DNA from 3 places in the Streptomyces sp. NPDC005017 genome. Region 1 is predicted to be linked to each of the others. Evidence: riboswitches for the same ligand, from Rfam matches in the RefSeq annotation. Region 1 holds a riboswitch; each other region holds the start of a gene.
The links. Region 1 has a riboswitch for cyclic di-AMP ahead of ACFYR0_RS00250 (NlpC/P60 family protein). Riboswitches for the same ligand answer to the same signal wherever they lie in the genome.
Positions count from the first base shown of each region.

Region 2: it holds a riboswitch for cyclic di-AMP, as region 1 does, so the genes downstream of both, ACFYR0_RS25955 (transglycosylase SLT domain-containing protein) here and ACFYR0_RS00250 (NlpC/P60 family protein) in region 1, are expected to answer to the same signal.
Region 3: it holds a riboswitch for cyclic di-AMP, as region 1 does, so the genes downstream of both, ACFYR0_RS05525 (C40 family peptidase) here and ACFYR0_RS00250 (NlpC/P60 family protein) in region 1, are expected to answer to the same signal.

Region 1 covers NZ_JBIALD010000001.1:63,804-71,050, reverse strand. Annotated here, with positions in the region: gene pcrA (DNA helicase PcrA) at 1-1,181, opposite strand, end outside; cyclic di-AMP (ydaO/yuaA leader) riboswitch at 1,411-1,580, shown strand; gene ACFYR0_RS00250 (NlpC/P60 family protein) at 1,588-2,784, shown strand; gene ACFYR0_RS00245 (tellurite resistance/C4-dicarboxylate transporter family protein) at 3,212-4,228, shown strand; gene ACFYR0_RS00240 (hypothetical protein) at 4,206-4,559, opposite strand; gene ACFYR0_RS00235 (NlpC/P60 family protein) at 5,016-6,089, shown strand; gene ACFYR0_RS00230 (LuxR C-terminal-related transcriptional regulator) at 6,198-6,932, opposite strand; gene ACFYR0_RS00225 (PspC domain-containing protein) at 6,929-7,247, opposite strand, start outside.
Region 2 covers NZ_JBIALD010000019.1:8,419-15,665, forward strand. Annotated here, with positions in the region: gene ACFYR0_RS25945 (outer membrane lipoprotein carrier protein LolA) at 56-1,300, opposite strand; gene ACFYR0_RS25950 (polyprenyl synthetase family protein) at 1,704-2,714, opposite strand; cyclic di-AMP (ydaO/yuaA leader) riboswitch at 3,671-3,798, shown strand; gene ACFYR0_RS25955 (transglycosylase SLT domain-containing protein) at 3,804-4,274, shown strand; gene ACFYR0_RS25960 (HAD family hydrolase) at 4,348-5,172, opposite strand; gene fahA (fumarylacetoacetase) at 5,511-6,722, shown strand; gene ACFYR0_RS25970 (M56 family metallopeptidase) at 7,241-7,247, shown strand, end outside.
Region 3 covers NZ_JBIALD010000003.1:103,410-110,656, forward strand. Annotated here, with positions in the region: gene bioB (biotin synthase BioB) at 1-291, opposite strand, end outside; gene ACFYR0_RS05505 (8-amino-7-oxononanoate synthase) at 439-1,566, shown strand; gene ACFYR0_RS05510 (DUF397 domain-containing protein) at 1,642-1,851, opposite strand; gene ACFYR0_RS05515 (helix-turn-helix domain-containing protein) at 1,861-2,730, opposite strand; gene ACFYR0_RS05520 (ATP-binding protein) at 2,944-3,402, shown strand; gene ACFYR0_RS05525 (C40 family peptidase) at 3,750-4,223, opposite strand; cyclic di-AMP (ydaO/yuaA leader) riboswitch at 4,228-4,430, opposite strand; gene ACFYR0_RS05530 (hypothetical protein) at 4,877-5,161, opposite strand; gene ACFYR0_RS05535 (TetR family transcriptional regulator C-terminal domain-containing protein) at 5,504-5,842, shown strand; gene ACFYR0_RS05540 (urease subunit gamma) at 5,955-6,257, shown strand; gene ACFYR0_RS05545 (urease subunit beta) at 6,271-6,582, shown strand; gene ACFYR0_RS05550 (urease subunit alpha) at 6,575-7,247, shown strand, end outside.

The sequences.
Region 1 (7,247 bases):
CCCGCGCCCGCGTTGGTCCAGAGGTTCTTGGGGCGACGGGACTCGTTGCGCTCGATGACCGCGTTGGCCGCGGTCAGGATGGTCTGGGTGGAGCGGTAGTTCTGCTCCAGCAGGATCGTCGTCGCGTCCGGGTAGTCCTCCTCGAACTGGAGGATGTTGCGGATGGTCGCGCCGCGGAAGGCGTAGATCGACTGGTCGGCGTCACCCACCACGCAGAGCTCGGCGGGCGGCACGTCGTACTCGCTGGACGGTGCGTCGACCGGGTGCTCACCGGTGCCCACCAGCTCGCGCACCAGGGCGTACTGGGCGTGGTTGGTGTCCTGGTACTCGTCGACCAGGACGTGGCGGAAGCGGCGGCGGTAGTGCTCGGCGACGTCCGGGAAGGCGCGCAGCAGATTGACCGTCGTCATGATCAGGTCGTCGAAGTCGAGGGCGTTCGCCTCGCGCAGCCGCGACTGGTACATCGCGTAGGCCTGGGCGAGGGTCTTCTCGAAGCCGTCGGACGCCTGGGCGGCGAAGTCCTCCTCGTCGATCAGCTCGTTCTTCAGGTTGCTGATCTTGGCGCTGAAGGACTTCGGCGGGAAGCGCTTCGGGTCGAGGTCCAGGTCGCGGCAGACCAGGGCCATCAGGCGCTTGGAGTCGGCGGCGTCGTAGATCGAGAAGGACGACGTGAAGCCGAGCTTCTTGGACTCGCGGCGCAGGATGCGCACGCACGCGCTGTGGAAGGTCATCACCCACATCGCGTTCGCCCGCGGGCCGACGAGCTGCTCGACGCGCTCCTTCATCTCGCCCGCGGCCTTGTTGGTGAAGGTGATCGCGAGGATCTGGCCCGGGTGCACATGGCGCTCGCCCAGCAGATGCGCGATGCGGTGGGTGAGCACACGGGTCTTGCCGGAGCCGGCGCCGGCCACGATGAGCAGCGGGGAGCCGGAGTGGACGACCGCGGCTCGCTGGTTGTCGTTGAGACCGTCCAGCAGGGCCGCCGCGTCGATCACCGGGCGCGGGGCGCCGTCACGGTAGTACTGGTCCCGGTCCGGGGGCACGTCGAACTTCCCGCCGAACAGATCCTCCGGAACGCGCTCCGGAGCATGCTCGTCCTCGGGCGGCGGCGGGTGCTCCTCCTCGTGCCCGCGAGGGGCCTGGAGGTCCGCCAGGAAGCTGTCGTCAAAGAGGCTGCTCATCGCTCTCCGAGTCTAGGGGCCCCCACCGACAACCGGCCGCCGTCCGGAGAACTCCCCGCCACCACCCTGCGTAGCGCCGACGGCACAGCCTGCGGCACAACAAGCGCGTGCACGACAAGGTCACAAAAATGTATCGGGCATATCGCCCATCAACCTTCACACGTGCCACACGAGTTGGCTACGGTTCCGGGCAGGCCGTACGACCCCCACCGGCGAACGACGCCGGGCCGTACCGCCTCCGCCGAGTCCGGTGCGCCCGAACGCCCGCCGGAGCCGGGGACCCACAGATCCCGGGGTGAATCGGCTCACTTCCTCGCGGGAGCGAGCCGTAGGGCAACCCTTCCGAACCACCCGCCCGAACCCGACAGCTAACTCGGTAGGCGGCCGATGGAAGGAGTCGCCTCTCTTGGCGTCGCACCGCAAGCCGCGTCCCGCCGGGACGCGTGTCGCAGGCATACGGACCCCCGCCCTGGCCACGGCGGCCCTCACCTCCGTGGCCCTGCTGTCCCAGACGGCCAACGCCACCCCCTCGGACGACGACCGGCCGAGCCTGGAGGAGGTCGAGAAGAAGGTCGACGATCTCTACCGCCAGGCGGAGTCGGCGACCGAGAAGTACAACTCCGCCAAGGAGCGGACCACCAAGCAGCGCAAGCAGGTCGACACCCTCCTGGACGACGTCGCCAAGCGCACCCAGAAGCTCAACGACGCGCGCGAGGAACTCGGTTCCTTCGCCGCGGCCCAGTACCGCACCGGCTCCGCCGCGCCGGACACGGCGACCTTCCTCCTCGCCGACAGCCCGCAGGACTACTTCGACCAGAACCAGCTGATGGACCGGCTGACCGGCCGTCAGAAGGACGCGGTCGACGACTACGTCACCCAGCAGTCCGAGACCATGGAGAAGCGCCGCGAGGCCACCGAGAGCCTCGCGACGCTGACCGACTCCCAGACCGAGCTGAGGACGGCCAAGGCGACCGTCCAGAAGAAGCTCTCCGACGCGCGCGAGCTGCTGTCGCAGCTGACCGCCGAGGAGAAGGCCCGGCTCGCGCGGATCGAGGAGCAGAAGCGCGAGGAGGCCGCCCGCAAGGCCGCCGAGCTCGCCGCGCAGCAGGCCGAGGAACAGCGCGAGCGCGAGGCGGCCGCCGCGGAGGCCGCGGCCCGGGAGGCGGCGCGGCCGGACCCGGCCCCGTCGCCCTCCACCGGCACCACCGAGACGCCGTCCACGCCCGCGCCTGACACCTCGACCTCCACCAAGGGCGACAAGGCGGTCGCCTTCGCCCGCACCCAGATCGGCAAGCCGTACGTGTGGGGCGCCACGGGGCCCGACTCCTACGACTGCTCCGGCCTCACCGGGGCCGCGTGGAAGGCCGCCGGCGTCACCCTCCCGCGCACCACGTGGGACCAGGTCAACGCGGGCACCACGGTCTCCCTCACCGACGCCCGGCCCGGTGACCTCGTCTTCTTCTACGACGACCTCAGCCACGTCGGCCTCTACATCGGCAACGGCATGATGATCCACGCCCCCAAGCCGGGCGCCTACGTCCGCGAGGAGTCGATCTACTACGACGGCGAGGGCTCGATCCACAGCGTGGTGCGGCCGGGCTGACGCGAGAACGCGGCACGCGCGCGTGAGGGCCGTACGCGGCTGGTACGCGCGCGTGAGGGCGGTTACGCGGCTTCGTAAGCGCGTGTGGGTGCGTGAGGGCCGTACGCGGCGGCTCGTACGTGCGCACGTGGGCGCGTCATCGGTGTGCCACGGGGCCATGGGTGCGCCACGGGGCACCCCGGCCGGGGTCGTCGCGCAGTTCCCCGCGCCCCTTAGGGGCGTGCCCTTGAGGCGTCTCAGGGCCGGGGCCCCGCTTTTAGGGGTACGGGGAACTGCGCGATCAACCACGACGAACCCGCACGTTCAAATCAGGGGGCGCCGGGAACCGGGCGGCGCTGTGGGCTGTTCGGCGGGCGACGGCGTGGTTTCGGCCGTGCCCGCGCGTGGCCCGCGTGCGCGGCACGGGCTGGTTCCTAGCATCGGGCGCATGCCCGCTACCACCACTTCCCCGAGCGCCTGGTGGGCGCAGCGTCCGCCCGCGGCCGGGGCCGCCGTGATGGCGACCGGCATCCTGTCGGTCGGTCTGCATCTGTCCGGCCACGAGGTGCTGTCGCGGATCCTGCTCGTGCTCGCCTGCCTCGCGTGGCTGGGCCTGGCGGCGGACTTCGTCCTACGGCTGCTGCGGGAGCGGGGGCGGTGGCTCGAGGAGGCGGGGTCACCGGCCGCCCTGACGGCGGTGGCCGCGACGACCGTGCTGGGCACGCGTTTCTCGGTGCTGGGCTGGCAGTCCCTGGCCTACGCGCTGCTGGCGCTCGCCACGGTGCTGTGGCCGGTGCTGATGGTCGACGTGGTCGGGCGCTGGAAGCAGCGGATGCCCGGGGCGGTGTTCCTCGGCTGTGTGGCCACGCAGGGGCTCGCGGTGCTCGGGGCGACCCTGGCCGGGGCGGAGGAGGTGGCCTGGCTGGCGCGCGCGGCCATGGTGCTGTTCTGGCTCGGCCTCGTCGTCTACGGCTTCGCGCTGGCCCGTTTCGATCCGCGTCAGGTGGTCAGGGGCGCCGGTGACCAGTGGATCGCGGGCGGCGCGCTCGCGATCTCCGCCCTGGCCGGATCGAAGCTGATCGCCGCCGACAGCCCGCGGCTGTACCTGTGGAACCAGGACGACTACGACGTCCTGCGCTCGGTCACCCTCACCCTGCTCCTGCTCGACGTCGCCTGCTACGTCGTCCTGCTCGCCGCCGAGGCCGGATGGCCGCGGCCGGGCTACGACGTCCGGCGCTGGTCCACCGTCTTCCCCATGGGCATGACGGCGGCGGCGGCGCTGTCCGTGTCCACCGCCCTGGACGTCCCGTGGCTGAAGGGCCCGGGTCAGGTGCTGCTGTGGATCGCCGTGGCCGCCTGGCTGGCGGTGGCCGCCCTGGCCGTCGCGGCGGCCCGAGCGGAGCTGCGGGGCGAGCGGGCCCCGCGGCACTCGGCGGAGGGCGTCAGGTCCAGAGCACGGCGATGAAGACGTTCACCGTGGTCAGCAGGCCGACCAGCCCGAACAGGCGCTTGTCCACCGTCTCCTCGTCCCGCTGCACATAGACGAGGCCCAGGATCACGATCAGCAGGGCCAGCTTCACACCGACCTTGATGTTGTTCACCGACTGGTCGTCGGCCTGGTTGAGGCCGACCAGGATCACACCGGTGACCAGCATCGTCAGGGCGCCGTGCAGCATCGCCGGGACGAAGCGCGCGGTGCCCTGGCCCATCGCTTTCATCTGGGTGAGGAAGCCGCCCAGGAGCGAGGCGATGCCGATGATGTGCAGGCCCACGAAGAGATGGATGAGTACGTCCATGGGGCCGGAGCCTAATCAGGGCCCGGCGGCCCCCTCACACCGCCCCCGCCCGCCCTGCATATATGCGCTCCATAGCACTCGGCCCGCCCTTCGGCCCCTGGAACAGCCGGTTCGGTCATCGCACTCCGTGAAGCCGACCGCCCTGGTCCCAGACCCCGGTCATATACGGTCACCTATCGACCCACTCACGGCACTTCCTGACATTGCGTTACCAAGTCGTCACTATCGGGTCTAGCGTCCAGCTCCAGGTGACCGGCTCCCCACCGCCGCCCGGGCCAGGGGCGGCAGCCGGACACCACCGCCGAGAGGGTCCGGCGGCACCGGCTCCCCCTGTGCGGGCGCCGCCGGACCCGCGGGACGTCACCCGGCGACCCGCACGCCGCTCCCCCCTGGCGGCCGAACCGTCCCCGCGCCCGCGGGGACACCCGGCGGGCCCAGGAAAGGACGTAGGTCCACGTGGCAGCGCACCGCAAGTCCAGACAGCGCTTCGTCGGCGGCAGCACCGTCCGTAAGGCAGCCACCCTCGCCCTCGCGGGAGCCGCCGGCGCGACCGCTTTCGAGGGCGTCGGGCAGGCCGCCCCGGAACTGACCCCGGAACAGGTCAAGGCCCGGGTGGACAAGCTGTACCAGGAGGCCGAGGTGGCCACCGAGAAGTACAACGGCGCCAAGGAGAAGGCCGACACCGCCGAACAGCGCCTCGAAGAACTGCGCGACGAGGCCGCCCGCAAGGAGGACCGCCTCAACTCGGCCCGCGAATCACTGGGTTCGATCGCCGCGGCACAGTACCGCGAGGGCGGCCTCGACCCCGCCCTGCGCCTCGCCCTGTCCGACGACCCCGACACCTTCCTCGACCACGCGGCCTTCGCCGAACGCGCCGGCGACCGCCAGTCCGCCGCCGTGCACCGCGTCCGCGACCAGCTCCGCGAGATCGAGCAGCTGCGTGGCGCCGCCGAGGTCCAGCTGGCCTCGCTGAAGTCGCGCCAGGAGGAGCTGAAACGGCACCGCGCGACCGTCACCGGCAAACTGACCACGGCCCGTCGGCTGCTCGCCCGGCTCACCACCGAAGAACGCCACCGCCTCGCCGCCACCAGCGCGGACCAGGACCGCGCCTCGCGCGACACCGCGACCGCCCGCGACCCCCTGCGGGCAGCCGGCCCGGCCGCCGCGCCCGCCGCCCCCACCTCACGCGCCGCGGTCGCCGTCTCCTACGCCTACAGCAAGCTCGGCAGCCCCTACGTCTGGGGCGCCACCGGTCCCGACGCCTTCGACTGCTCCGGCCTCGTCCAGGCCGCCTACCGCTCCGCGGGCGTCGAACTGCCCCGCACCACCTACGCCCAGATCGGCGCCGGCCGCCGCGTCTCCCGCTCCGAACTCCAGCCCGGCGACCTGGTGTTCTTCTACTCCGCCATCAGCCACGTCGGCGTCTACGTCGGCAACGGGCAGATGGTCCACGCCCCCAACCCGTCCGCCCCGGTCCGGGTCGCCCCGATCGACGAGATGCCCTTCGCGGGGGCGACGCGGGTGGCGTGAGCCGGCAGGTGTGAGCCCGGCTCCGCGACGCGCAGGGTCCCGCAGCCGGGAGCAGCGCAGGATCCGTAGGGCCTGAGCAGCCCCGGGCCGGGCCCTGCTATCCGTAGGTCAGACCAGCCGCCGCGCCGTCGCCCAGCGCGTCAGCTCGTGCCGGTTGGACAGCTGCAACTTCCGCAGCACCGCCGAGACATGGGACTCGACCGTCTTCACGGAGATGAACAGCTGCTTGGCGATCTCCTTGTACGCGTACCCCCGCGCGATCAGCCGCAGCACCTCGCGCTCGCGCTGCGTGAGCCTGTCGAGGTCCTCGTCGACCGGCGGGGCGTCGGTGGAGGCGAAGGCGTCGAGCACGAACCCGGCCAGCCGGGGCGAGAAGACGGCGTCGCCCTCCTGGACCCGGAAGATGGAGCCGATCAGGTCGGACCCGGTGATCGTCTTGGTCACATAGCCGCGGGCACCGCCGCGGATCACACCGATCACGTCCTCGGCCGCGTCCGACACGGACAGGGCCAGGAAACGCACCGGCTCCTCGGCGTCCGCCATCAGCGGCGCGCACCTGCGCAGCACCTCGACACCGCCGCCGCCCGGCAGGTGCACGTCCAGCAGGACCACCTCGGGCCGGGTCGCCGTGATGACGGTGACCGCCTGGTCGACGTCCGCCGCCTCGCCGACCACCTCGACACCGGTCTGCGCGGTCTGGCCGATCTCGGCCTGCACGCCGGTGCGGAACATCCGGTGGTCGTCGACGAGGACCACCCGCACCCGGCGCCCGCCGGCCGCCTCCGCGCCCTCGGCCGTCTCCGCGGCTCCCGCGCCGCCGTTCGTCTCGGTCGGGTCGCTCATGACGTCTTCTCCGCCCTCTCCATCTCCAGCTCGACCTCCGTGCCGCCGTCGGGTACCGCGCGCAGCCGCGCCGTGCCGCCGTTGCGCTCCATGCGGCCGATGATCGATTCTCTAACGCCCATGCGGTCGGCGGGTATCGAGTCCAGGTCGAAACCGGGGCCGCGGTCCCGGACGGACACGAACACCGACCTGTCCTCGACCTCGGCGTAGACCTGCACGGCACCGCCCTCGCCACCGTACTTGGCGGCGTTCACCATCGCCTCGCGCGCGGCCTGCATCTGTGCCCCCAGTCTGTCGTCCAGCGGGCAGTCGCCC
Region 2 (7,247 bases), on a different contig from region 1:
GACTCGTCGTACGCGTACGGTACTTACTGTCCCGCCCGCACGCCCGCCCTCGCGGTCATCCCTGCGAATCGGCCGCCTTCACCAGGGCTTCCTCGGTGACCGCGCCGACGTAGACCTTGCCGTCGTCGGTGATCAGGGCGTTGATCAGGCGGGTCTTGAAGACCGTGCCCGAGCCGAACTTGCCGTCGACCTTGTCGCCGAGGGAGTCCAGGAAGCCGCCGAACTGGCCGCCCACCTCGTCGCCGGAGGGGACGCCCTCGCCGCCGGTGTCCAGGACGGCGATCGCGTTCCAGCCCTCGCCGATGGTCTGCGGACCGTCCGCGGACCCGCCCTCGGTGCCCGGCTCCAGGCCCTTCCCGAAGCCCTTCCCGAAGTCCCCGAAGCCGCCGTCGCGGGAGGCGCCCGGAGCGTCGTGCCCGGCCTCGCCCTCCTCGGTGACCTTCGCGCCCTCGGGCGGGGTGAAGTCGAACGTGGAGGCGGCCGGCCTGGCGAAGCTGACCTGGGTGAAGCCGACGTCCAGGACGGCCGCGCCGCCGCTCGCCGGGGTGAGCGTGAACTTCAGCGGCGTCCAGGTCTTCGCGTCCACCGCGATGCTGATCGCGCCGACGGTCGTACCGGACTGCTTGGGCTCGATCAGCAGCTTGTACGCGTCGCGGCCGGCGACCCGGGCGGTGCCGTCGACGGTCACGGACGTGGTGTCGTCGGCCGCCTTCAGGGCCTCCTCGGCGAAGTCCTTCGGCGTGGCGGGCACGTCCTCGGGCTCGGCGGGCTCGGCCGTCGTCGAGTGGTAGACCTCGTTGGACCGGCTGTCGTAGCCCCAGACGTCCTTGCCGTTGTGGATGACGCTGTACTCGGCGGCGTCCTGGAGGAGCGACAGCTTCTGGCGGTCGGGGCCGTCGGCGGCCACGCGCAGGGTGTGCGTGCCCGTGGCCAGCTCGGTGAGCCGGGCCGACGGGTCGGCCGCGGAGCCGTCGCCGCCGTCCGCGCCCCGGGCGGCGCCGGAGAACAGCCCGCTCTCCAGTCCGCCGAGGTCGGGCAGGCCGAGGTCGGTGTTGATACGGACCGTGCCGGACAGCTGCTCGGTGTCCGACTCGGCGATGTTCTGGACGACTTGCTCCGCGCTGATCTTCGGCAGGTCGGGGCTGCCGGAGCTGGCGAGCGCGGGCACGAGCCCGATGGTCGCCGCCGCCACGCCGGTCACCGCGACCGGGACGATGTACCGCGTGGCCCTGCGTCGGCCCGCGCTCGGGCCGTCGGCCTCCGAGGCGGCCGTGGTCTCGTCGGATTCGTACGGTGCCATGTGTGCCCTACCTCCGTGTCGGCGGCGGCCGTTCAGCTCGATGCGCACTGTTCACCCTGAGCCGCCATTCTCACCCGAATCGGTGAGGAGTGGTGTTTTCCGTGTGGTCTCCATCAGACCAAACCGGGGGTGGCGACGCGTCACTCCGCGGAGCCAACTCCACGTACTCCTGCGGTATGACACGCGAGGGCGGCGCCTCCCCCGACCCGTAGGGGTCGGGGGAGGCGCCGCCCTTGGACAGGCAGTTGGGGGGCGGAGCTCCGGGTGGTGGTGCCGGGGGAGCCGGGCCGTGGTGCAGGGGGAGCCGGGTGGTCGCTTCGGCGAGGGACGACGGGGCCTGCGGACCGCCGGGGCGGTGTGGTGCGGAGCCCCCGTGGCCCTCGGGCCGTCCCCCTGGGGGCCGTCAGCCCGCCCGGTGCACCACCGCGTCGCAGAGTTCCACCAGGGACGCCTTCGCGTCGCACTCCGGCAGGGGCGCGAGCGCGGCGCGGGCTTCCGAGGCGTAGCGGACGGTGTCGCGGCGGGCGTGCTCCAGGGCCGGGTGCTCGCGCAGCGCGGTGAGCGCCTCGGCGTGCCGGGCGTCGTCGGTGAGGTCGGAGTCGAGCAGCTCGCACAGGGCGAGGTCCTCGGCGAGTCCCAGCCGGGCGGCCCGCTCGCGCAGCCGCAGCACGGGCAGGGTGGCGATGCCCTCGCGCAGGTCGGTGCCGGGGGTCTTGCCGGACTCGCGGGAGTCGGAGGCGATGTCCAGGACGTCGTCCGCGAGCTGGAAGGCGACGCCGAGCCGCTCGCCGTACTGGGTGAGCACGTCGACGTAGGTCTCGTCGGCGCCGGACATCATCGCGCCGAACCGGCAGGAGACGGCCACCAGCGAGCCCGTCTTGCCGCTCAGCACGTCCAGGTAGTGGTCGACGGGGTCGCGGCCGTCGGCGGGACCGGCCGTCTCCAGGATCTGGCCGGTGACCAGCCGCTCGAACGCCTCGGCCTGGACGCGGACCGCCTCGGGGCCGAGGTCGGCGAGGATGTGCGAGGCACGGGCGAAGAGGAAGTCGCCGGTGAGGACGGCCACCGAGTTGCCCCAGCGGGTGTTGGCGCTGGGCACGCCACGGCGTACGGCCGCCTCGTCCATCACGTCGTCGTGGTACAGCGTGGCGAGGTGGGTCAGCTCGACCACCACGGCCGAGGGCACTACGCCGGGCGCGTAGGGGTCGCCGAACTGGGCGGCGAGCATCACGAGCAGCGGCCTGAACCGCTTGCCGCCGGCCCGCATCAGATGCTGGGCGGCCTGGGTGATGAAGGGGACCTCACTCTTGGTTGCCTCGAGCAACCCTTCCTCGACTGCCGTCAATCCGGCCTGGACATCGGCCTCCAGAGCCTGGTCCCGCACGCTCAGCCCGAACGGCCCGACGACGGTCACGAGGGTCTCCTGTCTGCTGGTGTCCACCGGCGATTACGCGGTTTGTCGATAGGTCGCCGCCATCACTCAAGTCAGCGTATCCGGTCACGATTCGATCACTGCCGCCACCCACCCCGCAGGCAGGGCGGTATCGCGGCACGGCCGGTATGTTGCCGATCAACCGATAAGAACGGACATTTATCCACTTAATCGAACGGGTTTCACAGGGATCGCGCCATTCGCATTCGCCCGCCCTCCCCGGCGGGATCGCCCCCCAGGATCCGCGTACCCCGCTTCCGGACGGGGCGCGCCCGCGCGGACGCTCCGGCAGGGGCGCCCCCGCCCACGTCCGGCGACCCGCCGCGCTCGGCGACCCGCCGCGCCCGCGGAGGTCCGGGAGGCGACCGCCACGCCCACGGGACGCGGCCTGGGAGGCGACCGCCACGCCCACAGGAGGCCACGGAAGGCGGCCGCCGCGCCCCGGGAGCCACGGAAGGCGACCGCCACGCCCGCGGGAGCCAGGGGAGGCGACCGCCACGTCCGCGGGAGGTCCGGGAGGCGACCGCCACACCCACGGAAGGCGGTCGACCCGCCCGGCCCCGGGCTCCGAGATCCGCACCCGGGAGAGGCGGATCCCACGAGCGGTCAATTGAGGGAGAGTTGGGCCTGATGCCCGAATTGCCGTTCTTGCGGCCGACGGTGAGTTGGCTCACTGGCGGGCCCCCACGCCGAACCGCGCACCCAGGGGTCACGAGGGGCGCCCCGCCCTGCAATTGCACGGCGGCCGCCAAAATGGATCAAGTACCCCAAACAGCCTGGATCATGCCGGGTCGGCTCATTGTGTGAATCCCGCGCTTGTTTCGGTCATGCGCTCTCGCATACGTTCCGGGCCAGCCGGGCGGACGCCGAATCCTGCCGCCGCCCACAGCATCCGACGACCAGACGCAGCGGCAGGAGCGGGGGACCCAGGCAGGTCGCCGGACCGAACGTCGTACCAGGTACGAGGCGCGGTACGGCTCGGGGTGAAGCCGTGTCCGAAAGGGCAGGGCCGGGCGCCTTTCCGCCCGAACCCGACAGCTCACCTCGCAGGCGCCGGAGAGGAACACCCCCATGCCTGCGACCACGCACGCAAACCGCCGCCCCCGTCTCGCCCGTGCCCTCGCCGCCGCCGGTGTCGGCGCCGCCGTGCTGGCGCTGCCGATCGTCGGCGCGACCACCGCGTCGGCCGCCCCCACGGCCCCCACGGCCGCGACCGCCTACCCGAGCAACCTCGACGGCTGGATCCGTCAGTCGCTCGACGTGATGGCCCAGAACGGCATCCCGGGCACGTACGACGGCATCTACCGCAACGTCATGCGCGAGTCCTCGGGCAACCCCCTCGCCATCAACAACTGGGACTCCAACGCCGCCGCCGGCACGCCCTCCAAGGGTCTGCTCCAGGTCATCGACCCGACCTTCGCGGCGTACCACGTGCCCGGCACGGCGTTCGACCCGTACGACCCGGTCGCCAACATCACCGCCGCCTGCAACTACGCGGCCGCGCGCTACGGGTCGATCGACAACGTCTTCGGCGCCTACTGATCCCTCCGGCCGGCCGCCGAGACCCGGGCAACACATCCGATCTGATCGGATTCACCCGGATATGCCCGGCGTGTCAGCCGTAGAGTCGTTCGAGGACGACGGCGATGCCGTCGTCCTCGTTCGAGTGGGTGATCTCGTCGGCCACCGACTTGAGTTCGGGGTGGGCGTTGGCCATGGCGACGCCGTACTCGGCCCAGTCGAACATGGGGATGTCGTTGGGCATGTCCCCGAAGGCGATGGTGTCCTGCGGGGTCAGGCCGAGATGCCGGGCCGCAAGCGCCAGGCCGGTCGCCTTGGTGATGCCGCACGGCTGCAGCTCGACCGTGCCGGGCCCCGACATGGTGACCGTGGCCAGCGAACCCACCGCGCCGCGCGCGACCGTCGCCAACTCGTCGTCGCCCAGGGTGTGATGGCGCAGCAGCACCTTGCTGATCGGCTCGCACCACAGGTCGTCGCGGCGCTCGACGCGCAGCGCGGGCAGGGTGGGGTGCGGCATCGTGTAGCCCGGCTCGATGAGCGTGAGCCCGTCGACGCCGTCCTGGTCCACGGCCGCGTACACCTGCCCCACCTCGGCCTCGATCTTGCCGAGCGCGGTCTCGGCCAGCTCCCGGTCCAGCGTCACGGACCACAACAGCCGGTCCGCACCGGCGTCGTAGAGCTGCGCGCCCTGTCCGCACACCGCGAGGCCCGTGCTGCCCAGCTCCTCCAGGAGCGGACGCACCCTCGGCGCCGGCCGGCCGGTCACCACCAGATGCCGGGCGCCCGCGGCCTCCACCAGGGCCAGCGCGGCACGCGACCGGTCGGAGAACGTGTCGTCGCCGCGCAGCAGTGTGCCGTCCATATCGGTGGCGACGAGCGAGAAGGCGGTGCGGTCGGCATATGCGGTGGGTGCGGCCATGATCAGAGAATACGGACATCGAACCCCCCGGACCCCCCGCCTCGGAGACTACGACAGGCGCCTCTCCGAGCTCACGCGCCTCTTCAACTTCCTTTCGCGCTCCGGCATTTCACCCCCAAGTGGGGCCGACCGGATGGCTCGGCCCGGTGGCCCGGCTCCGTTCGGCGCGGTTCGACCGGTTTCGGCAGCGGCGACGCGGCCGGGAATCGACGGCGGCTCCGCCTGACGACGCCGGGCGGCTCGGCCGTAACGTGTGGCGCAGTCACGTGCCGTCCGAACGCGCGGCACGCGAGCGCACGGCACCGCACACGGCACGCACGAGAGCGAGGCAGAACCGCATGCCCCCCTTCGATGTCCCCGAGGGCGACCCCTTCGGTCCGCACAACCTTCCGTACGGCGTGTTCTCCACCGGGGACCCGCACGCCCGGACCGTCGGCGTCCGGCTCGGAGACCACGTCCTAGACGCGGGCGCGGCGGCCCGGGCCCTCGGCTCCCCCTACGCCACGCTGCTCGCCCAGCCGTCCCTGGACCCGCTGCTGGCCGCCGGCCGCACGGCCTGGTCGGACGTCCGGCGCGCACTCACCGCGTGGGTGACGGTCCCCAGCTACCGCGAGACCGTCGAGCCGCTGATGCACCCCCTCGACTCGGTGACCCTGCACCTGCCCTTCACCGTCGCGGACTACGTGGACTTCTACGCGTCCGAGCACCACGCCCGCAACGTCGGCCAGATGTTCCGTCCCGACGCCGAGGACTCCCTCACCCCGAACTGGAAGCACCTGCCGATCGGCTACCACGGCCGCTCCGGCACCGTCGTGGTCTCCGGCACCGACGTCGTACGGCCCTCCGGGCAGCGCAAGGCCCCGGCCGACCCCGCCCCGGTCTTCGGCCCGTCCGTGCGCCTGGACATCGAGGCCGAGGTCGGCTTCGTCGTCGGCACGCCGTCCACGATGGGCACCCCCGTGCCGCTGGCCAGCTTCCGCGACCACGTCTTCGGCCTCTGCCTGCTCAACGACTGGTCCGCCCGCGATCTCCAGGCCTGGGAGTACGTCCCCCTCGGCCCCTTCCTGGGGAAGTCCTTCGCCACCTCGGTGTCGGCGTGGATCACCCCGCTCGAGGCCCTGGAGGAGTCCCGCGTCGCCGCCCCGGAGCGCACCCACCCGCTGCTGCCCTACCTCGACGACGCCGACGAGGAGCCCTACGGCTACGACCTGCGGATCTCCGTCGCGGTCAACGGTCAGGTCGTCTCCGAGCCCCCCTTCTCCACCATGTACTGGACCGCCGCCCAGCAGCTGGCCCACATGACCGTCAACGGTGCCTCCCTGCGCACCGGTGACCTCTACGGCTCCGGCACGGTCAGCGGCCCCGCCGAGGCCCAGCGCGGCTCCCTCCTGGAGCTGACCTGGAACGGCCGCGACCCCTTCGAACTCCCCGACGGCAAGCGCACGTTCCTCGAGGACGGCGACGTCGTCACCCTCACCGCCTGGGCCCCCGGCCCGGACGGCATCCGCGTCGGCCTGGGCGAGGTCACCGGGCGGATCGTGGCGGGCTGAACCGGCGCCCCGGTGCGGCGGGTGGCGCCGGGCAGGGCACGGTGACGCACGGCCGGTGCGGCGGGTCAGCCGGGCGGGACGGACCTGTGCGGCGGGTGCGCCGGGCGGGACGGGCCGACTCGCGGCCGGTGCGGCGGGTCCGCCGGGCAGTGCTGGCCGACGCACGGCCGGTGCGGCCGGGCGGGACGGGCCGGGGCGCAGGCGGTGAGTGAGGACGGCCCGGGCGGCCTGGGCCGCGATCGGTGAGGAGATCCCCGGCGGCCGGTGCCGCGATCCCGTGAGGGTGGGTCGCGGCCCGGCCCGCCGGGCGACGGACTGGCGACGGCCGGGCGACGGACTGGCGACGGCCGGGCGGCGGCATGGCTCCGGCCACTACCGGATCCCCTCCCGATCCGCTCACGCCGATTCCTTACGCCCACCGCCCCCCGCCGTCATACTGGCGGCGAGCGCGTCCCGCCGCGCGCGCAGCGAGGCACCGCACCCCCGCCCTACTCCCGATCAGGACCGGAGCCCGTGGCATGACCG
Region 3 (7,247 bases), on a different contig from region 1:
GGCCGCCTGGGAGGCCTCGTCGGGCTTGAGCCAGGTGTACTTCAGGATCTCGGCCTTGGAGCCGAGCCGCTGGGAGCAGTAGGAGCAGTCCTCGGGACACAGCCCGGACTTCAGGTTGACCAGGTAGTTGAGCTTCACGCGCCGCCCGAACCAATGGCGGCGCACCTTGCCGGCCGCGGCCACCACGTCGAGCAGTTCCTCGTCCGACGTGGCCAGCACGGCGAGCGCTTCCTCGCGGGTCGGCAGCTCGCGCCGAAGCCCCTTGTCCACCAGCGTATTCAGGAGATCCATGAGATCCGATCCTGACGTACGGAACCGCTCCGGGCCAAGGAGACTTCGTACAACGAAGCCCTGTCGGCGTGTGGGTATTGCCACACACTGGGCGGCTGTCCGTGCAGCTAGGGTCTGTGCGCTGCCTACAAATACTCCGGAGGACCCATGGCGTTCGGGTGGATCGACGACCAGGCGCGGATCAGGCGCCGTCGCGGACTCGTCCGGACCCTGCGCCCCCGCGCGGCCGACTCACCCCTGCTGGACCTCGCGAGCAACGACTACCTGGGTCTGACCCGCCATCCGGAGGTCACCGACGGCGCGGCGCGGGCCGCCGCCCGGTGGGGCGGCGGGGCGACCGGCTCACGGCTGGTCACCGGCACCACCGAGCTGCACGGCGAGCTGGAGCGCGAGCTGGCGGACTTCTGCGGCTTCGAGGCGGCCCTGGTCTTCTCCTCCGGCTACGCGGCCAACCTCGCGGCGGTCACCGGGCTCGGCCCGCTGCGCGCGCTGATCGTCGCCGACGAGGGCAACCACGCCTCCCTCATCGACGGCTGCCGCCTGGCCCGCGGCACCACACAGGTGGTGGGGCACGCCGACCCGGACGCGGTCCGCAAGGCGCTCGCCACCCACGACAAACAGGCCATCGTCGTCTCCGACACGGTCTTCTCGGTCGACGGCGACGCCGCCCCGCTGGCCGCTCTGGCCGAGGCCTGCCGGGAGTACGGCGCCGGGCTGCTCGTCGACGACGCGCACGGACTCGGCGTCCTCGGCGACGGCGGGCGCGGCGCGCCCCACGCGGCCGGGCTCGCGGGCGCCGACGACGTCGTGGCCACGGTGACCCTGTCGAAGTCGCTGGGCAGCCAGGGCGGCGCGGTGCTGGGGCCCGCGCGGGTCATCGACCACCTGGTCAACGTCGGCCGCACCTTCATCTTCGACACCGGACTCGCCCCGGCCGCCGCGGGCGCGGCGCTCGCCGCCCTGCGACTGCTGCGGCGCGAGCCCGAGCGCGCGGCGCGGGCCCGCGAGGTGGCGGCCGAGCTGTACGCCCGGCTCACCGCGGAGGGACATCAGGCGGTACGGCCGGACGCGGCCGTGGTCTCGGTGCGGGCTCCGTCCCCGGAGCAGGCCCTCCAGTGGGCGGCCGACTGCCGCTCGGCCGGGCTCGCCGTGGGCTGCTTCAGGCCTCCTTCCGTGCCCGACGGCATCTCCCGGCTGCGGCTGACCGCCCGGGCGGACCTCTCCGGGGAACAGATCGAGCGCGCTGTACGGGTGATCGGCGAGACGCGACCGTAAGTCGGCGTGACACGGCCGTGTTTCGGAACCGATGCGTATTCAGAACTGAGCGTTTTCAGATTCGGTCGAAAACTGTCAGTGGAACGCGGCCGTGAATCCCGCCCAGCTCTCGGGGGAGAAGAACAGGGAGGGTCCGTCCGGATCCTTGGAGTCGCGCACGGCGAGACGTCCGCTCAGACGGGCCGTCTCGACGCAGTTGTTGGCTCCGGTGCTGTAGCTGCTGCGCAGCCACTGTGCGCTGTTCGGTGAGGTGCGGGAGGGTAAATCGCTAGGCAGTGCGGTCATGGTGCCTCCTTACGCGCCGTCGACCGTGGTGGCGATGTAATCCAGCGAGTCCTCAGGTGAAAGAGCGTGCCTCTGAAGGCTGTTGAAGGCCTCGACGTAGGCATCGAGGTCTTCTTTCCGTTCGAGGTAGAGGCTACTCGTCATATGGTCGAGAACAACCACGTCCAGATCAGAAGTGCGCGGAAATGAGAAGATAACGAAAGGCCCGGAGATGCCGATATGCGCCCCGGCCGAGAACGGCAGCACCTGGATGCGCACCTGCGGCAGCCGTGCCGCCTCCAGCAGGCTCCGCAACTGCCGTTCCATCACCTCGGGCCCGCCCACCTCCCGGCGCAGTACGGCCTCGTCCAGCACCGCGGTCAGCTCCAGCGGCGGCCGAGCCCGCAGCACGTCCTGCCGGGCCAGCCGTACCCGTACCAGCGCGTCCAGCCGGTCGTCGGGCTCGCCGCGCAGGTCACCGACCGCGGCGCCGGTCACCGCGCGGGCGTACTCCGGCGTCTGGAGCAGCCCGGGCACGACCGAGGTCTCCAGCGTGCGCATCGCACTGGCCTGCGACTCCAGGCTGATGAAGTCCCGGTACGCGGGCGGCAGCACCCCGCGGTAGGCGTGCCACCAGTGGTGCCGGCCGACCCCGTCGTCCGAGCCCGCCAACGTCAGCAGCAGCTCGCGCAGCTCGGGTTCCGAGACACCGTAGGCGTCCAGCAGTAACCGCACGTCGGCCGGTTTCACGCCACTCGCGCCCGTCTCGATCCGGCTCACTTTCGACTGGTGCCAGCCCACCAGACGGGCCGCCTCACCACTGGTGAGCCCCGTCCGGGCGCGCAGGGCACGCAGCTCGGCGCCGAGTTTGCGGCGGCGCACCGCGGGACCGTGCTGCACGGGAGTACTCCCTACTCCTCAAGAGCCGCCCAAATACGTTCTGCCGTCGCAGAGTTCACCGCTTCGAGCGACAGATATATGCATATCTTGGTGGTTCGGCACCATGACCGGCGCACTGGTGGCAGTCTGGCGGAGAAGCACCAGTCCGGGACCGTACTCGAACCATCCGATCCGTGTCGGACCGCGGTCCCGTGGGAAAGGGACGACGTCGCCATGGCAGACCACCTGGAAGCATCCGTCACTCTGCCGAGCGATCCCGCCTCGGTCTCCGCGGCTCGTGCCTACGTCCTCGACACCCTGGCGGAGTGGGGCCTGCCGTCGGACACGGACGCGGCCGACAGCATCCGGCTCATCGTCTCCGAACTCGCCACCAACGCGGTACAGCACACCTTCGGGCAGTCACCCACCTTCACGGTGGCCATGCGCCTGGAGCGTGACGAACAGCTGCGCATCGGTGTCACCGACAGCCACCCGAGATTCCCCAAACGGCTCCCGGCCGCCGTGCAGCAGGACAACGGCCGCGGCATGGTCATCATCCGCTGGCTGACGGCGGAATGCGGCGGCAGGCTCCGCGTCCGCCCCACCCGCGAGGGCGGCAAGACGGTCGCCATCGAACTCCCCTGGACCGTCCCCGCCCACCCGATCCCCACAGCCGTCCAGAACGACCCCTGACAACGGGCTGCAGAGGGGCAAGAGAAAGGGGCGCGGGGAACCGCGCGACAAGCCGGCCACGACAGCTCCGCCAGGGCCCGAGAAGGGGCGCGGGGAACTGCGCACCAAGCTCGCCACGACCGCCCCGCCAGGCCCCGAGAAACGGCGCGACCACCAGCCCCGACAAGGAGGCGCGGGGAACTGCGCGACAAGCCCACACAGGCCCGCACAGCTCCACGCACGCCCGCCGGCAGGCGCGAGCAAGAACCCACACCGCTCAGGTCGCCCCCGGCGAAACCGCCCCGGCGAAACCGGGCGGACCCGGGCGGTGACGGCCTGTCAGGGCAACCGCACCGCCCGGGAGCGGATCAGCTCACACGCCCGTACCAGACACTGCTCGTCCAGATCTTCTGGAGCCGCACCACGTCACCCGTCTTCGGCGAGTGCCAGATCTTGCCCTTACCGGCGTAGATGCCCACGTGGTACACGTTCGAGCCCGAGTGGAAGAACACCAGGTCCCCGGCCCTGCGGCTCCTGGCCGAGATGTGCCGGGTCTTGTTGTACTGCTGGGCCGCCGTACGAGGCAGCGTCTTGCCCGCCTTCTTGTACGAGTACATCGTCAGCCCGGAGCAGTCGAACCGGTACGGCCCGGTGGCGCCGTACTTGTACGGCGAGCCCTTCTTCGAGGCGGCGACCTGGAGCGCCTTCGTCGCGGGCGTGGCGGCGGCGGCCTCGGCGGCGCCCCCCGGCACCACGAGCGAGCCGCCCACCGCGGCGATGGTGAGGGCCGAAGCCGTACCGGCTCGGGCCATGAGCGACGGGACACGATTCTGCGCGGTCATGCGCAACCCTTCGTCAAACCGCCTGAGAAGGATGACCTGTCGGATTCGGACTGGCGAAGTAGCCCGGCCGCCCGAAGGCGGCTTCACCCCAAGGACCACTCGGAACTTGCGCTCCGGCGGCCCGTCGTGCCTGGGTCCTCCACTCCTGCCGATCCACTCCTGTCGACCGGTCATCCGGGCGGCGGCAGGACTCGGCGTCCGCCCGGACCGCCCCGCCGCGGTGGCGGGGGCTTGTCGTCAGACAGGGATCTTCACTCACAAGTGACCGAAATGCCCAACGGAAACGGGGATTTGTGTTGTTGCTCACCACTCACCCGTTCGGGTGGACACAGTGATCAACCGGGGCTTGTCGAGACCCCGGAACGGCCCCGGACCAGCACGGAAACCCCTGCCGCGGGCTCTCGTCCGCGCGTGCTGCGCAACCGCGCGGGCCCCTCAGGTCGAGAGGTTTCTACTCCAATAGGGGGTACGTCATTTGGTCGGTTTGGCGGCTGGTCCGGACGGTTCGGCGAACGGACTCGGAGACGGCCCGCGGGGCGGTTCGGCGAACGGTCCCGGAGACGGCCGACGGCGCGCGGACGTCTCCTGGTGACGATCGGTCAACTGACTCTCCGTCCGTCGCGGGCGGCCGCTCGACTCCTGGTGACCGTGGATCAGCCGGCCGGCACCGGCCGGTGCGCGGCGGCGGCCGGTGCCGACGGCACGGCCCGCGCCCTCAGCGCGCCGTCCAGGACGACCGCGGCGAGTCCCAGCACCGCCCAGACGGTCGGCGTCAGGGCCGGGCCGGCCCCCGCGGCGCCGTCGAAGCAGGAGACCGAGCGGATCAGCGTCGCCCCTGCGCCGGGCGGCAGCCACTGGCCGAGGACCCCTACGGGCTCGGGCAGCATCTGCGGTGCGGAGGCGGCCCGGGAGAAGGGGTCGCCCAGCAGGACGACCACGCCCGAGGCGAGGCCGATCCGGCCGGGCCGATCAGCGAGGCGAGGCCCGCGACCGTGCCGCCGACGGCCGGCGCGGGCAGGGCGAGGACCCCGCGGCCTCCGTCCACCAGTCGCCCGTCAGCACACCCGGCCGGCTGTGCGCGAGGGCCGCCCCGACCGCGCCGGCCAGGCCCGCGGTGCCCACAGCACGGCCACCGCGCGACCGCCCCGCAGTCCGCCCAGGACGACCAGGGCGCCCATCGCCACACCGGCGAGGCTTAGCGGCGGCACGCTGGCGCCCGGCGTCGCCCCGCGCGGGTCGTCCTCGGGCCGGACGTGCTGATGCCCCGGGTGCCGGCCGGGATGCGCGAGCGACGGCCGCTGCTGCTGGAGGGCGGCGAGTGGATGTTCCCCCGGCTGATGGTGCAGGTGTGGACCGAGACCCTGCGCAACGAACAGCTCGCCGCGCTGCTCGCGCCCGGCTTCGAACGCATCCCGGAGGGCCGGCGGGAGGTCGCCGAGTCCTACCGCCGGGCGGGGCTGCCGGCGAAGGACGCGGACGCCGACGCGCTCGCCCGCGTGATGGTCGCCGTGGTGCAGGGATTCGCCGTGCGGACGGCCCTGTTCGGCGACGTCCCGCAGGAGACGCTGCGCGCCGGACTGCGGGCGATGACGGGCGTCGGCGGATCACAGCTCGGTTAACGTGACCGAAACCCGGCGCAACTAGCCTGCCCCACCACGCCACCAGGCACTTTCCCCGGTGGCAGCGGCGTCCGGGCCCCGCACGGCCCGGAGCGAGGAGGTGAGGTGGGACGTGCAACTGACCCCGCACGAGCAGGAGAGGCTGCTGATCCACGTGGCGGCCGACGTCGCCGAGAAGCGCCGGGCCCGTGGTCTGCGGCTCAACCACCCCGAGGCCGTGGCCCTGATCACCTCGCACCTCCTCGAAGGTGCCCGCGACGGCCGCACCGTCGCCGAACTGATGGCCTCAGGACGGAAGTTGCTCACCCGTGACGACGTCATGGACGGCGTCCCGGAGATGATCCACGACGTCCAGGTCGAGGCCACCTTCCCGGACGGCACCAAGCTCGTCACCGTCCACGACCCGATCGTGTGAGAGGGGCGGCCCGATGATTCCCGGCGAGATCCTGTTCGCGGACGGCCCCGTGGTCCTCAACGAGGGCCGTGAGGTCACCCGGCTGACCGTCCTCAACTCCGCCGACCGGCCCGTACAGGTCGGCTCCCACTACCACTTCGCCGAGGCCAACCCGGGCCTCGACTTCGACCGCGCCGCCGCCCGCGGCAAGCGGCTGAACGTCGCCGCCGGTACGGCCGTACGGTTCGAGCCCGGCATCCCCGTCGAGGTCGAACTCGTCCCGCTCGCCGGCGCGCGGATCGTGCCCGGACTGCGCGGGGAGACCGGAGGTGCCCTCGATGCGTGAGATCTCCCGTGCCGCCTACGCCGACCTGTTCGGGCCGACCACCGGCGACCGCATCCGGCTCGCCGACACCGACCTGCTGATCGAGATCGAGGAGGACCGCTCGGGCGGACCCGGACTCGCCGGTGACGAGGCGGTGTTCGGCGGTGGCAAGGTCATCCGCGAGTCCATGGGCCAGGCGCGTGCTACGCGCGCAGACGGAACCCCGGACACCGTGATCACCGGCGCCGTGATCGTCGACCACTGGGGTGTGGTCAAGGCCGACGTAGGCATCCGTGACGGCCGGATCACCGGCATCGGCAAGGCGGGCAACCCTGACACCATGGACGGCGTCCACCCCGACCTGGTGATCGGCCCCGAGACCGAGGTGATCGCGGGCAACGGGCGCATCCTCACCGCCGGTGCCATCGACGCGCACGTCCACTTCATCTGCCCGCAGATCGCCGACGAGGCGCTGTCCTCGGGGATCACGACCCTGGTCGGCGGCGGCACCGGACCGGCCGAGGGATCGAAGGCCACCACGGTCACGCCCGGCCCCTGGCATCTGGCCCGCATGCTGGAGGCGATGGAGGCACATCCCCTCAACATCGGCCTGCTCGGCAAGGGCAACACCGTCTCCCACGAGGCCATGCTGTCCCAGATCCGCGGGGGCGCCCTCGGTCTGAAGC